DNA from 3 places in the Mangrovibacillus sp. Mu-81 genome. Region 2 is predicted to be linked to each of the others. Evidence: riboswitches for the same ligand, from Rfam matches in the RefSeq annotation. Region 2 holds a riboswitch; each other region holds the start of a gene.
The links. Region 2 has a riboswitch for S-adenosylmethionine ahead of V6B33_RS10170 (methionine biosynthesis PLP-dependent protein). Riboswitches for the same ligand answer to the same signal wherever they lie in the genome.
Positions count from the first base shown of each region.

Region 1 (4,261 bases), on a different contig from region 2:
CAGATATGAAGATGAAAACACCCGCCACTGCCATCATGACCGCTTGTACAGCATCTGTATAAATGTCAGCATATGCCCCGCCTCCGAATACGTAAAGCACGACGATCACTGCGATGAAAACCAAGCCGCCTTTATAGGACATCCCAAGCAGATATTCAAAGATACGGGCACCTGCAACAAATTGAGCAGAAATATAAAAGATGTTAAACAATAAAATCAGACCTGAACCGACCCTCAGGAAATCACTGTTATAAAAATCCCCGAGCCAGTCGGGAAGGGAAAGTGATTTTTGGCCGGTATTCAATTTCCTTACTTTTTTGGCCACCATCAAGACGCCGATCGGTCCACCGCCGATAATCGCCAAAAACAACCAGAGATTGGATAATCCCCAATCATGCGACCACCCCGGGTAACCAAGGAATGTAGCTGCGCTTAAATAGGTTGCCGCAAAGGAAAGACCAAGTACATAAGGTCCGAGATTTTCACCTCCGATCGCAAAGTCGCTGACACTTTTTGTTTTTTTGGCACTGACAAATCCCAAAGCAAACATAGCAACCAGAAATATCGCAAATCCTATCCATGTATATAATGCTAAATCACTCATTCTTTACTCCCTTCTCTCACTTGTGTGATGAGGTTTATCCTAAACTTGAACAGGTGTAAGCTTTTTGGCTGGATGATTCTCCCGTAAATGCGCATGGCCTTTTCCAAACATATTCTCCCTCAATGTTGATCCCTCGTATTCCTTCCGGTAAATCCCGCGTTTTTGAAGTTCTGGAACCACATGATCGACAAACTCCGCGAATGTACCCGGTGAATACGTCTGGGCGATATTAAATCCATCCGCATCGCCTTCTACTGCCCAATTCTCGATTTTGTCTGCGATTTGCTCCGGTGTACCGATGAACTTCACTGTCCCATTTCCAAGACCATGATTCTTAATCGCTTCCCGGAGCGTCCATTTTTTGTTAGGGTCCTTTCCATACATATCGAGATTTCCCTGCATGGCATCCGTTTCAATGTCCTCGATATACTGATCAGGATCGAATTGTGAAAAGTCAATACCTGTATGACCCGATAGAAGAGAAGCCGTTCCTTCATAGCTGACGTGGTTCGTCAATTCTTCATATTTGGCATATGCTTCTTCCTCTGTTGAACCAATGATCGGCAGTACCATCGGGAAGATGAGTATGTCCCCTTGGTTTCTTCCCTGTTCCTCCGCCCGTCTGCGGATATCCGCTGTATATAGTTTCAATCCATCCAGCGAATGATTTTTAGTGAATACCGCTTCCGCATGTTTGGCTGCAAAATCCCTTCCTTTTGGGGAAGAACCTGCCTGGAACAGAACAGGAGTGCGCTGCGGAGAAGGTTCCACAAGATGCGGGCCAGGCACATTGAAGAACTCTCCATCATGGTTAATCGAATGAACTTTATTTGGTTCCGCAAACGCGTCGTTTTCCCTGTCATATACCACTGCATCCTTTTCCCAGCTGTGCTCCCAAAGCTTATAAACAACTTGGAGAAATTCATCCGCCCGGTCATATCGGAGTTCCTTAGGAAGCCTTCCGGAAAGTCCGAGGTTAACAGCTTCACTTTCTAAATAAGACGTCACCACATTCCAGGCAACCCTGCCTCCTGTTAAATGGTCTAGAGTTGATAGTTGGCGGGCCAGTGAATAAGGCTGTGCGTACGTCGTGGAGATGGTCGGTGCAAATCCGAGATGCTCCGTGACAGCAGCCATGGCTGAAATAGGGATGAGCGGATCATGAGCCGGAAGCTGCACCGCACCCCTGACAGCCGCATCGTAACTGTTTTCGTATACGCTGTACGTGCCAAGCACATCTGCAATGAACATCGCATCAAATTTACCGCGTTCCAACGTTTGAGCCGCTTCAATCCAATAAGCCAAGCTGTTATGGGATGTTCCACGATCCTTTTCATGTTTCCATAATCCTGTTGAATGCGGGGACGGTGAGTTTTGTATAAAGCCGTTTAAATGAATCTGTTTTTTCATCATTGCATCTCCTCTTCACTTTTTGTCCGTGGCTTAAGAGTCACTTTAAATAAAACTATTCTTATGATTTTACTCGGTTTAGAAGCACCGGCTCTCCACTTGCAGGGACTCCAACACTTCTCAAAATAAAAAACCTCTCCCGATGAGGAAGAGGTTTTAATATTTATAACGCCCTCTCATCTTCCAAGCATACGCTTGCTGGAATTAGCACCTTGTTACAACGTAACGGTTGCTGCGGGATCACGGGACCAGATTCCTCCCCCGGCTCTTGATAAGGAAATGTTCTATTGAGTTAGTTGAATGTAGATTATCATAACGGAGTCAAAATAATCTGTCAAATCAGAATTTAAATTTATTTAAACGGGTATTTGTGAGGATGGTCACAGGTTCGGTATTGGAAACGCTTACTGAACTTTTTCAAATTTTTTTATCCGCTTTCGGTAAAGAGATTGATTTATTCAACGATTGATCGAGAATTACTCGGGATTCTATTTCACCTTTCTTAAGGAATATTGAACTATTTTCAGTATAGAATATAGTCATAATTAATCTTTTTAGTAGTGATTGTACAAATGGAGGGGTGCAGGTTTACTTACTTGAAAAAATGAACAATGCCTATTATACAATGCTGGGTAGTTATCAAGGTTTATGCTCGAAATTTTTGTTTTTTGATCGAAAAAACTCATATATGATCGAAATTCTGATTTTATGAGCAATATCCTAAATTTATGATCGAACTACCGAATTTTCGAGAAATGCGCTTTCCCATACTCCAGCCATCCAACCTGGACTTCTGCCAAAGTCAAAAAAAGACCCCCAACCCAATAAGGTTGAGAGTCTTTGAAAGCCATAATTAACGCTTAGAGAATTGTGGTGCACGACGAGCGCCTTTAAGACCGTATTTCTTACGTTCTTTCATACGAGCGTCACGAGTTAATAATCCAGCGCGTTTTAGAGTACCGCGGTACTCAGGATCAGCTTGCAGTAAAGCACGAGCGATTCCGTGACGGATCGCACCAGCTTGACCAGCATAGCCTCCACCATGTACGTTTACTAAAACGTCATAGTTACCAAGAGTTTCAGTTGCAACTAGTGGCTGCTTGATTACTTCTCTTAGTGCTGCGAATGGGATATATACTTCTACTTCACGATCATTGATAACAATGTTACCGTTACCTGGTACTAAACGTACGCGAGCTACTGAGCTCTTACGACGACCAGTTCCGTAATATTGAACTTGAGCCAAGATAATAACCTCCTCTTATTAATTATCCACGAAGTTCGTAAACTTCTGGTTGTTGTGCTTGGTGTGGATGCTCAGATCCAGAGTATACATGAAGCTTCTTGATCATTTGACGACCTAAAGAACCTTTAGGAAGCATACCTTTGATCGTAAGCTCTAACATTTTCTCTGAATAGTTTGTACGCATTTCTAATGCAGTACGCTGCTTCAAACCACCAGGGTGGTTACTGTGACGGTAGTAAATCTTGTCAGTAAGTTTTTTACCAGTCAATTCGATTTTTGAAGCATTAAGAATGATTACATGATCACCAGTGTCAACGTGTGGTGTGAATGTTGGTTTGTGTTTACCGCGTAGAACTGATGCAATTTCACTAGCTAAACGACCTAGAGTTTTGCCTTCAGCATCTACAACGTACCATTTACGATCGATTTCGTTGGCTTTTGCCATATACGTAGTACGCATGAGTTTACCTCCTATTAAATGAATCCGTAGTATTTATTTTCAAATCACAATAAGTTTCCGGGGCTTATCGTGGGGTTAATAACATACCATATGCTATAATATCTTGTTCTAAAGCGAATGTCAAGGGAATGTTACACCTGGATTAGTTGTTTTAATAAAAAATGATTTATTTAAATTGAATCTCTTCATTTTCACTCTCATACTCTACCTCCCAAAGATAGAGCCCATGCGGTGGAGCGGTCTTCCCTGCACGGTTCCTGTCTTCCGCAGCAAGTATGCTCTTCATGTCCTCACTGCGAATATTACCAGAACCTACCTCCAGCAGGGTGCCGACCAGGATTCTCACCATATTATAGAGGAAGCCGTCTCCCTTGAAGGAAAAAACGAGTCCGTCTTCAAGTTCGGTAATGGTGATGCTGTATAAATTCCTTACTTTGTCTTCCACTTCCGTTTTGGCAGAGCAAAAGCTTGTGAAGTCATGCTTCCCTATTAAATCAAGCGCCGCTTTTTTCATCTCCCCGATTGAGAGCGTATGAGGATA
Region 1 is NZ_JBAJHU010000015.1:7,939-12,199, forward strand. It holds gene V6B33_RS19835 (sodium:solute symporter family transporter) at 1-604, opposite strand, end outside; gene V6B33_RS19840 (LLM class flavin-dependent oxidoreductase) at 644-2,017, opposite strand; SAM riboswitch class I at 2,188-2,292, opposite strand; gene rpsI (30S ribosomal protein S9) at 2,868-3,260, opposite strand; gene rplM (50S ribosomal protein L13) at 3,283-3,720, opposite strand; gene truA (tRNA pseudouridine(38-40) synthase TruA) at 3,887-4,261, opposite strand, start outside.
Region 1: another riboswitch for S-adenosylmethionine. It lies ahead of V6B33_RS19840 (LLM class flavin-dependent oxidoreductase); the one in region 2 lies ahead of V6B33_RS10170 (methionine biosynthesis PLP-dependent protein).

Region 2 (4,261 bases):
TCAATCCCCTTAATAATAGCCAGCTGTCCTGCGGCCCAAGTACAGCACCAAATGAGTTTTGTAAGAAAGCAAGCTTTTCTGCAAGTAATTCGTTTCCAGTCACCGCGAGTCCCGCAAGGACGTCACTGTGACCAGCCAGAAACTTGGTCGCGCTGTGCAATACTACATCAATACCAAGTGACAAAGGTCTCTGCAGCAGCGGGGTCATAAACGTATTATCTAAAAATGTGTAGCAATCATTTGCTTTGGCCAGTTTCACAATTCCTTCAATGTCAGTTATGTTCAGCAATGGATTAGAAGGAGTTTCAATATAAATCACTTTCGTATTTGGTCTGATCGAACGGGCAACTTCATGAAGATCCCTCATATCAACAAAGGAATACTGAATACCAAACCGGTTTAATACCTCTGTAATCAATCGGTAAGTGCCTCCATATACTTCTTCCGAAATAAGAACATGGTCCCCCTTGGAAAGGATCAGGAAACTTGTGGAAATCGCAGCCATGCCTGATGAAAATGCAAAGCCTCTTACACCGCCTTCCAGTTCAGCGATCGTCTCTTCCAACGTTTCTCTGGTAGGGTTTCCTGAACGACTGTAATCATAGGCGCCAAACTGATCGAAATTACTCTGATGAAAAGTGGTAGCGTGATAGACAGGTGTAGAAACCGCTCCAGTATGAGCATCATATCCGTGAGAGTGAAGCAGGGAAGTTTGCCGTGAATATGTTTTTTTACCCATGAATAATCGCCTCTCCTCTTAACTGATTAAATACATTCTCTAAGTCCGAAATGATATCATCCACATGCTCAATGCCAACTGAAAATCTCAACAGCCGATTACAAATTCCCAGCCTATTCCTTTCCATTACAGGTATATCTGCATGTGTCTGTGCAGCCGGATACGTAATGAAACTTTCAACCCCTCCAAGACTTTCAGCAAACGTGATGACTTTGAGTTTCTGCAGAAATGGACCAACCCATTCTTCCCTTGTAATCCGGAATGACAGCATCCCGCCTCTGCCGGTATACAGCACATCACTCACACAATCATGATTCTTCAGGTATTCTGAAATTACCCTTGCATTTTTTTCATGCTGAGCCATTCTTATACTTAGTGTTTTCATGCCTCGAAGAAGCAGCCAGCTGTCAAAAGGGGAAAGGACGGCACCGATGGAATTCTGAATGATGAAGAGCTTCTCACCCAATTCCTCACTATTAACGATGGCCGCCCCTGCAAGGACATCATTGTGACCGCCTAAATATTTCGTAGCACTGTGAACGACGATATCCGCCCCTTCTGTAATCGGCTTTTGCAGAATCGGGGTATAAAACGTGTTGTCCACGATCAGCAGCAGGTTATGACCTTGAGCAATGGAGGAAACGGCTGAAATACTGGTTTCATTCATCAACGGATTAGTTGGCGTCTCAAGAAATATCGCTTTTGTTCTACCATTCAACTTTTCTGTAATCCGGCTATCATCATGCATATCCACGAAATGAAACCTGATTCCATATTGTTTTTCAAACTGAAGAAATAAACGATAGCTGCCCCCGTATAGATCTTGGGAAACAATCAATTCATCGCCTGTTGTGAATAGACTCAGAACAGCTTGAATGGCTGCCATCCCCGAACTGAATGCCAAAGCCCTATGTCCTTCTTCCAGCTTAGCAAGTGTATCTTCTACTATGGACCTGGTAGGATTTCCAGTTCGGGAATAATCAAATCCTGTTGATTGTCCGATAGCCTTGTGTTCATATGCTGTTGACAAATGAATGGCGGGGCTGATGGCCCCTGTGCCTGCGTCCGTACGATTTCCGGATTGAACGAGAATTGTATCGATATGTTTTTTCAACTTTGCAGCTCCTTTTCTCTTTTTTACACGAAAAGGGGTAAAAAACAAAAAGCCCTCTTATCAAAATAAGAAGGCTTCTATCGTTCATTCTCCCTCTTATCGTTCAAGTTGATTACAACTTGCTGGAATTAGCACCATGCGCCATGCTGGTTGCTGAGGTGTCACAGGGCCAGTCCCTCTACCTCTCTGGATAAGAATCTATTTGGTTTTATTAAATCCAGCAATCACTTTACTGAAATAACTTCTTCATAACTTACACCATACTTTATTAATTGTCAATGAAAATTATGAATACTTTGTCATTTTTAATGCTTTAAGCAGTTATTGATTTGATGAGTTTGTTAAATATTGATGGACTGTTAAACAAACAAATGTTTAATTCATCAACATCAAGTCTATATGTATATAAATACTAGAATAGGATGTGATCAGTTATGAAGGGCGTAACGTTCCAAGGGAAAGAAAAGATGATGGTCAAAGAAGTTGAAACACCTGATATCCAGGAAGCTACAGACATGATTGTGCGAATCACAGCAAGTGGGATATGCGGTTCTGACCTTCACCTATACCACGGCGGGATAGAACCTCAACAAGATTATGTCGTGGGACACGAGCCAATGGGGATTGTCGAGGAAGCAGGTTCCGAAGTGAAAAGTCTTAAAAAAGGGGACCGTGTCGTCATCCCTTTCAATATCGGCTGTGGAGAGTGTTTCTTCTGCAAGAATCAGATGGAAAGTCAGTGTGATGATTCCAATCCCCATGGAGAAATAGGAGGTCTGTTTGGATTTACTGAAATGATGGGAGGTTATCCGGGCGGACAGGCAGAATATCTTCGAGTGCCTTATGCTGACTTTACATCATTTAAAGTACCCGAGACCAGTAACCTCGATGACGAAAGTGTCCTCTTCCTTTCGGATGTCATACCTACAGCTTATTGGAGCGTTGAAAACAGCGGGGTAAAAGAAGGGGATACTGTCATTGTTCTTGGGAGCGGCCCGATAGGACTGATGGCTCAAAAGTTTGCCAAATTAAAAGGCGCCGATCGAGTCATTGCTGTTGATCAGGTTGAGCACCGCCTGGATCATGCTAAACGCACAAACAGTGCTGAAATATACAATTTCAAAGAAACCCCTGACATCGGATCTGTCCTTCACGAATTTACTAAAGGAGGCGCTGATGTGGTCATTGACTGTGTAGGAATGGATGGTACCGTCCCTCCCGAAGAGACATTAGGATCAGATTTCGATAATCAATTCGGAACCATCAGTCCAATTAAAACCGCCTCACAAGCTGTCAGAAAATTCGGTACAGTGCAATTGACAGGTGTTTATGGGACGGAGGCAAACCGTTTTCCCTTAGGCGACTTCTTCAGCAGAAATGTCTCCATCAAAATGGGGCAGGCTCCTGTCATACATCTTATGCCTAAATTGTATGATATGATAGAAAACAACGAATTTGACCCTACCGATATCATCACTCATCGTTTACCACTTGAAGAGGCGGCAAAGGGTTATGATATTTTTGATGAGAAAGCGGACGGCAATATTAAAGTGATTTTAAAACCATAATAATTTTGATTAGAAAAGCTGCCATATCACTTGGGATGGCAGCTTTTTTATATTCTTCTTCAAGAATGAAGGATTCCGATTTTCCTTTTCACCTCTTGCAAAAGTGGACGGGTTTTCTTTCTTGCTTTTTCTGCACCCTGCAGTAAAACTTCATTAAGCTTTTCAGGAGATGCCATCAACTCATTGTATCTGTCACGCGGCTCCTCCAAATACACATTCATAACATCAAAAAGCTCTTTCTTGGCTTCTCCCCATGAAATTCCCGACAGGAAGCGATTTCTCATTTCTGAGGTTTGTATGTCTGTCGCAAATTCTTTATATAACGAGTATATTACAGATGCATCCGGATCCTTCGGCGCTCCAGGCGGGCTGGAATCTGTCTTGATCTTATTTATGAGTTTTTGCAGCTTTTTCGGTTCCTCGAATAATGGGATGGTATTGTTATAGCTTTTACTCATCTTGCGTCCATCCAATCCCGGGAGCACAGCGGTTTCTTTTTCAATGACATACTGAGGAAGTGTGAATGTGTCACCGTAGGTATGATTAAAGCTTTCAACGATGTCCCTTGCGATTTCAACATGCTGAATTTGATCCCTGCCCACAGGAACAATTTCAGTTTGGAAGAGCAGGATATCCGCAGCCATCAAGATCGGATACGTAAACAACCCCATATTCACTCCTGTATCAGCCTCTCTTCCAATCTCGATATTTTCCTCGACAATGGATTTATATGCATGTGCCCGGTTCATCAATCCCTTAGGAGAAAAACAGGCTAATATCCAGCTTAATTCAAAAATATCCGGGACATCTGATTGCCTGTAAAATATCGCTTTCTCAGGA
Region 2 is NZ_JBAJHU010000003.1:611,903-616,163, reverse strand. It holds gene metC (cystathionine beta-lyase) at 1-739, opposite strand, end outside; gene V6B33_RS10170 (methionine biosynthesis PLP-dependent protein) at 732-1,853, opposite strand; SAM riboswitch class I at 1,947-2,050, opposite strand; gene V6B33_RS10165 (zinc-dependent alcohol dehydrogenase) at 2,288-3,421, shown strand; gene V6B33_RS10160 (tryptophan--tRNA ligase) at 3,481-4,261, opposite strand, start outside.

Region 3 (4,261 bases), on a different contig from region 2:
CCGCGGGTAGCCGGTGAGCCTTCTCGTCACAAACACCTGCGGATCAGAAAAGTGGATGCTGCTCACTCAGAGACTAATGTCTCGAGCCTCTAGCCGCCGGTACTGGACAGGTCTCACCTGGCTCTCTTTTCCAGCAGGAATCTTCGTCTTGCACTTCAATCAACTGCTGGAACAAGCAAAAAAATAAAAAAGAAGGACAGGCAAATGGATGCCCGTCCCTCACTATTAGGCTGTTAACTAACTCTATTCCATCCACTCCGGCTTCCCGAATCCTTTGAATTCTTCATCAATAGTCTTCTCAAACTCATCGGCTTCAACCACCGCCTTGATGTCTTTCGCGATCTGTGAGTCGACGTCTTTCGTGTTCATGACAACTCGGTTGCGGTATTGGTCCGGCATATTCTCAAGCTGCAATGCATCCAGTAAGTCCATTTTCGCCGCAAGTGCGTAGTTGCCCGGTACTGCTGATAAGTCGACACTTTCGACCGCTCTTGGAAGCTGAGCCGCTTCGATCGGCTTGAATTGAAGGTTCTTCACGTTTTTATCGATGTCCTTTTCAGAAACCGTCAATGGGTCGGTCCCCTCTTTCAACGTGATCAGCTCTGCGTCCTCTAAGATTTGGAATGCACGTGCTGCGTTGGTCGGGTCGTTCGGGATAGAGATGGCGCTGCCTTCTTTGATGGTATCCAGAGAATCGAATTTATTCGAGTAGATCCCCATCGGTGCTGTCGGGACGACGATGACTTCCGAAAGCTCCATGCCGTGCTGTTCTGCGAATGTTTCCATGTAGATTTTATGCTGGAACAGATTCGCATCAAGATCACCCTGTGCCAATGCATTGTTAGGCTGGATATAGTCACTGAATTCCTTCACCTCTACCGTGTAGCCTTTCTCTTCCAGCCCCGGTTTGATCGCTTTTGTAACCATATCACTGTAAGGACCGGATGTCGCCCCGATGGTTATCTCTTTCTTTTCCCCCGAGCTTGCCTCTTCGCCTCCGCAGGCTGCAAGTAAGCTGACGATTAATACTGCTGCTAAAAATAAAATCCACTTTTTCATGAAATCTTCCCCCTAAATTGATTATCTTTTATCTACTAATCTTGCAAAAATATCCCCTGTGTACTGGATGAGCTGCACCAGGCAGATCAACACGACGACCGTGGTAATCATCACTGTATTGTCGTAGCGGTAGTAGCCGAAACGGATGGCGAGATCGCCGACTCCGCCTCCCCCTACGATTCCTGCCATGGCGGAATAAGCAACAAGGCTGATCGTTGTAATCGTGATCGCCTGTATGACTGCCGGTTTCGCTTCCGGAAGCAGGACGTCCTTGATGATCATCCATGGACTCGCCCCGACCGACACCGATGCTTCGATAACACCTTTATCGATCTCACGCAGTGCTGTTTCAACCATTCTTGCAAAAAACGGGATCCCCGCAACTGACAATGAAACGGATGCGGCTGTCGGTCCAATTGTCGTGCCCGTCAATAGTTTCGTAAGCGGCAGCAGTGCAACCAATAAAATGATGAATGGAACCGAACGGACCATGTTCACCACAAAACCGACGATCTTCTTAACGAACCCATTCTGTAAAAAAAGCCCCTTGTCTGTCACGAAAAGCAGAACACCGAGCGGCATCCCGAGTAAAATTGCGATAGCCAGTGAAATGCCGACCATATAGACGGTTTCGAGGAATGCTTTATTCAACTCTGGTAAAATCGTAATCAATGATTCAGGCAGCACGGTCCAGCACCTCCAGGCTTTGTGTTTTGGCGGTTATGTAGCGGATCGCCGCCTGTATTTCAGCTTCATCGCCGATCAGCTCCATGATAAAAATCCCAAGCGGGGTTTCCTGGATGTATTCTATTTTCCCATGCAGGATATTGCCGCGTACTTTGTATTTCTGGAATACTTCCGATACCACACTTTCTTCAGCGATCGAGCCCTTGAACTGGATCTTGATCAATTTCCCTGTCCGACTGTTCAATAAGTGCGGCGGCAATTCAAACTGCAGGATGTTTTCGATGAACTGCTTTGTCAGCGGCTGTACCGGGTTGGCAAAGAGGTCGTATACCGCCCCTTCTTCAACGATTCTGCCATCCTGCATGACAGCCATCCTGTCGCAGATTTCTTTCACCACTTCCATTTCGTGCGTGATGAGGACGATCGTCAATCCAAGCTGTTTGTTGATGTCTTTCAATAGTTTAAGGATCGATTTCGTCGTGCTCGGGTCCAGTGCGGAAGTCGCTTCATCGCACAGCAGCACGGATGGCTTGTTCGCAAGCGCCCTCGCAATTCCGACGCGCTGCTTTTGCCCGCCGCTCAGCTGGGCGGGATAGGCCTGGGCTTTATCGCTTAACCCGACCATTTCTAAAAGTTCGTTCACCCTCGGCCCGATTTCTGCCTTTGGGACCTTGGCAGCTTTTAATGCGAACGCAAGATTCTCATACACCGTTTTCGCTTTGATGAGGTGGAAGTGCTGAAAAATCATGGAGATCTTCTGTCGTGCAAGACGGAGATCCCTGGAAGAAAGCTTCGTCAAATCCTGTCCGTCGATGATGATTTCACCCGATGTCGGTTTTTCCAGCAGGTTCAGACAACGGATGAGAGAACTTTTCCCTGCACCGCTGTAGCCGACGATGCCGAAGACTTCCCCTTTTTGTATGGTGACAGAAACGTTATCCACACCGAGTATCGTCTGCTTTTTTGTCTTGTATTCTTTTACAAGGTTTTTGATTTCAATCACATTGACCACCCCTTTTATTTCTACCTATTAAACCAAGCTGCAGTACTTTTAAAAATAAAAAATGCCCCTTTCAATTACTGAAAGAAGCATCGCTCATGTATCTCGACTTATCTCTCAGAATGAAATTCATTCTGCAGGAATTGGCACCGTTCCACATTGGAGGTTGCCGGACGTCATAGGGCCTGATCCCTCGGTCACTCTTGATAATTGAAAGTATTTAATTTTCGAATTTTTTATCTTATAGGTGATATTATATGGTTTGATATGGAAAGTCAACAAGAGATTTTGGCGGATGCTTGTGTAAGCGGTTTCTTTGCTTTAGAGTCAGTGGAGAAGTTTTTTAAGGGTGGCGGCTGCATTTGAAGTATGTTCCTTGTAACATCTGCTGTTGAAAATAGGGTCTAGCTTTTTCAATCCAAAAAATTTAAACAAACGTATGATTAAGGTCTGGAAACCTTTTGCGACAAGGGGTTGGCGGGTTTAAACAAACGTTTGATTAAATTTGCATGGCCGTTCCCATGAGGGTCATTTGTTTGTCAAACAGCCGTCTGAACAAACTGAACAAATTTGAAGAGGCTGGGACAAAACAAAAAAACAACTACTAATTCGAACATTATCAGTGTTGACTCTAGATACCGCTAATGATTTCCGTGCAAGACTTCGCTTTCCGCGGGTGACCCGTGAGCCTCCTCATCGCATTCGCTCTTGCGGGTTAGAAAAGCGGAGGGGCTTTGCTCAGAGGCGTGTGGCATAAGGCGAATCGGCAACGAAGGTGTTCCTTGCCTTCTTGGACGAGTCGCCTTATGAAATGTGCCTCTAAGCCCAGGAGCTGGACAATTAGAAAAGCGGAGGCGGCTTGCTCAGAGGCGACAAGCATAAGACGAGCAAGCCGGAAAGGCGCTTTTTGCCTTGTTGGCTTGATTGACTTATGACCTCGAGCCTCTAGCCGCCGGAGCTGGACAGGTCTCACATTAGTCACTTTTCCCGCAGGAGTCCTCGTCTTGCACTCCAATCAACCGCTGGGACAGACTGAAAACAAATGAACTGTTGAATAAAACAATTAAAAAACCCGAACATACTTGAATCCTGGAATTCAAATCAGTTCGGGTTTTACATAGACTAAAACACTTTTGTCCCAGCCTCTTACTTCATCTATTATAAAACTTCATAATCCGTTACATTACGTTCAACCACGCGTGCTCCTTCTACGCTAACCAGTGTGCCGCTTGAGCTGCCGAATACGCCGGTTGCGATCAGGTTGTCCATTGCCGCTTTCACCTGGATGGTATCAATCGGGTCAATCGGGTCGTTGAGGCTGATTTTCGCCGATTTCCCTGTATCCGTTCTAAATTGAAGTTCAAGTACTTTTGCCATTATTAATAGTCCTCCTTCCCATTAAATTTCAACGATCATTACGCGTTGATATCGAAATTCTGGATCTTTTCCACGTTGAACAGGTTCTTCTCAGAAAGACCTGCGAGTGACTGAGCCGCACTGTTCATTTCATCCGCT
Region 3 is NZ_JBAJHU010000002.1:296,512-300,772, forward strand. It holds gene V6B33_RS05145 (MetQ/NlpA family ABC transporter substrate-binding protein) at 244-1,059, opposite strand; gene V6B33_RS05150 (methionine ABC transporter permease) at 1,081-1,746, opposite strand; gene V6B33_RS05155 (methionine ABC transporter ATP-binding protein) at 1,736-2,749, opposite strand; SAM riboswitch class I at 2,854-2,959, opposite strand; gene V6B33_RS05160 (DUF2922 domain-containing protein) at 3,905-4,123, opposite strand; gene V6B33_RS05165 (DUF1659 domain-containing protein) at 4,162-4,261, opposite strand, start outside.
Region 3: another riboswitch for S-adenosylmethionine. It lies ahead of V6B33_RS05155 (methionine ABC transporter ATP-binding protein); the one in region 2 lies ahead of V6B33_RS10170 (methionine biosynthesis PLP-dependent protein).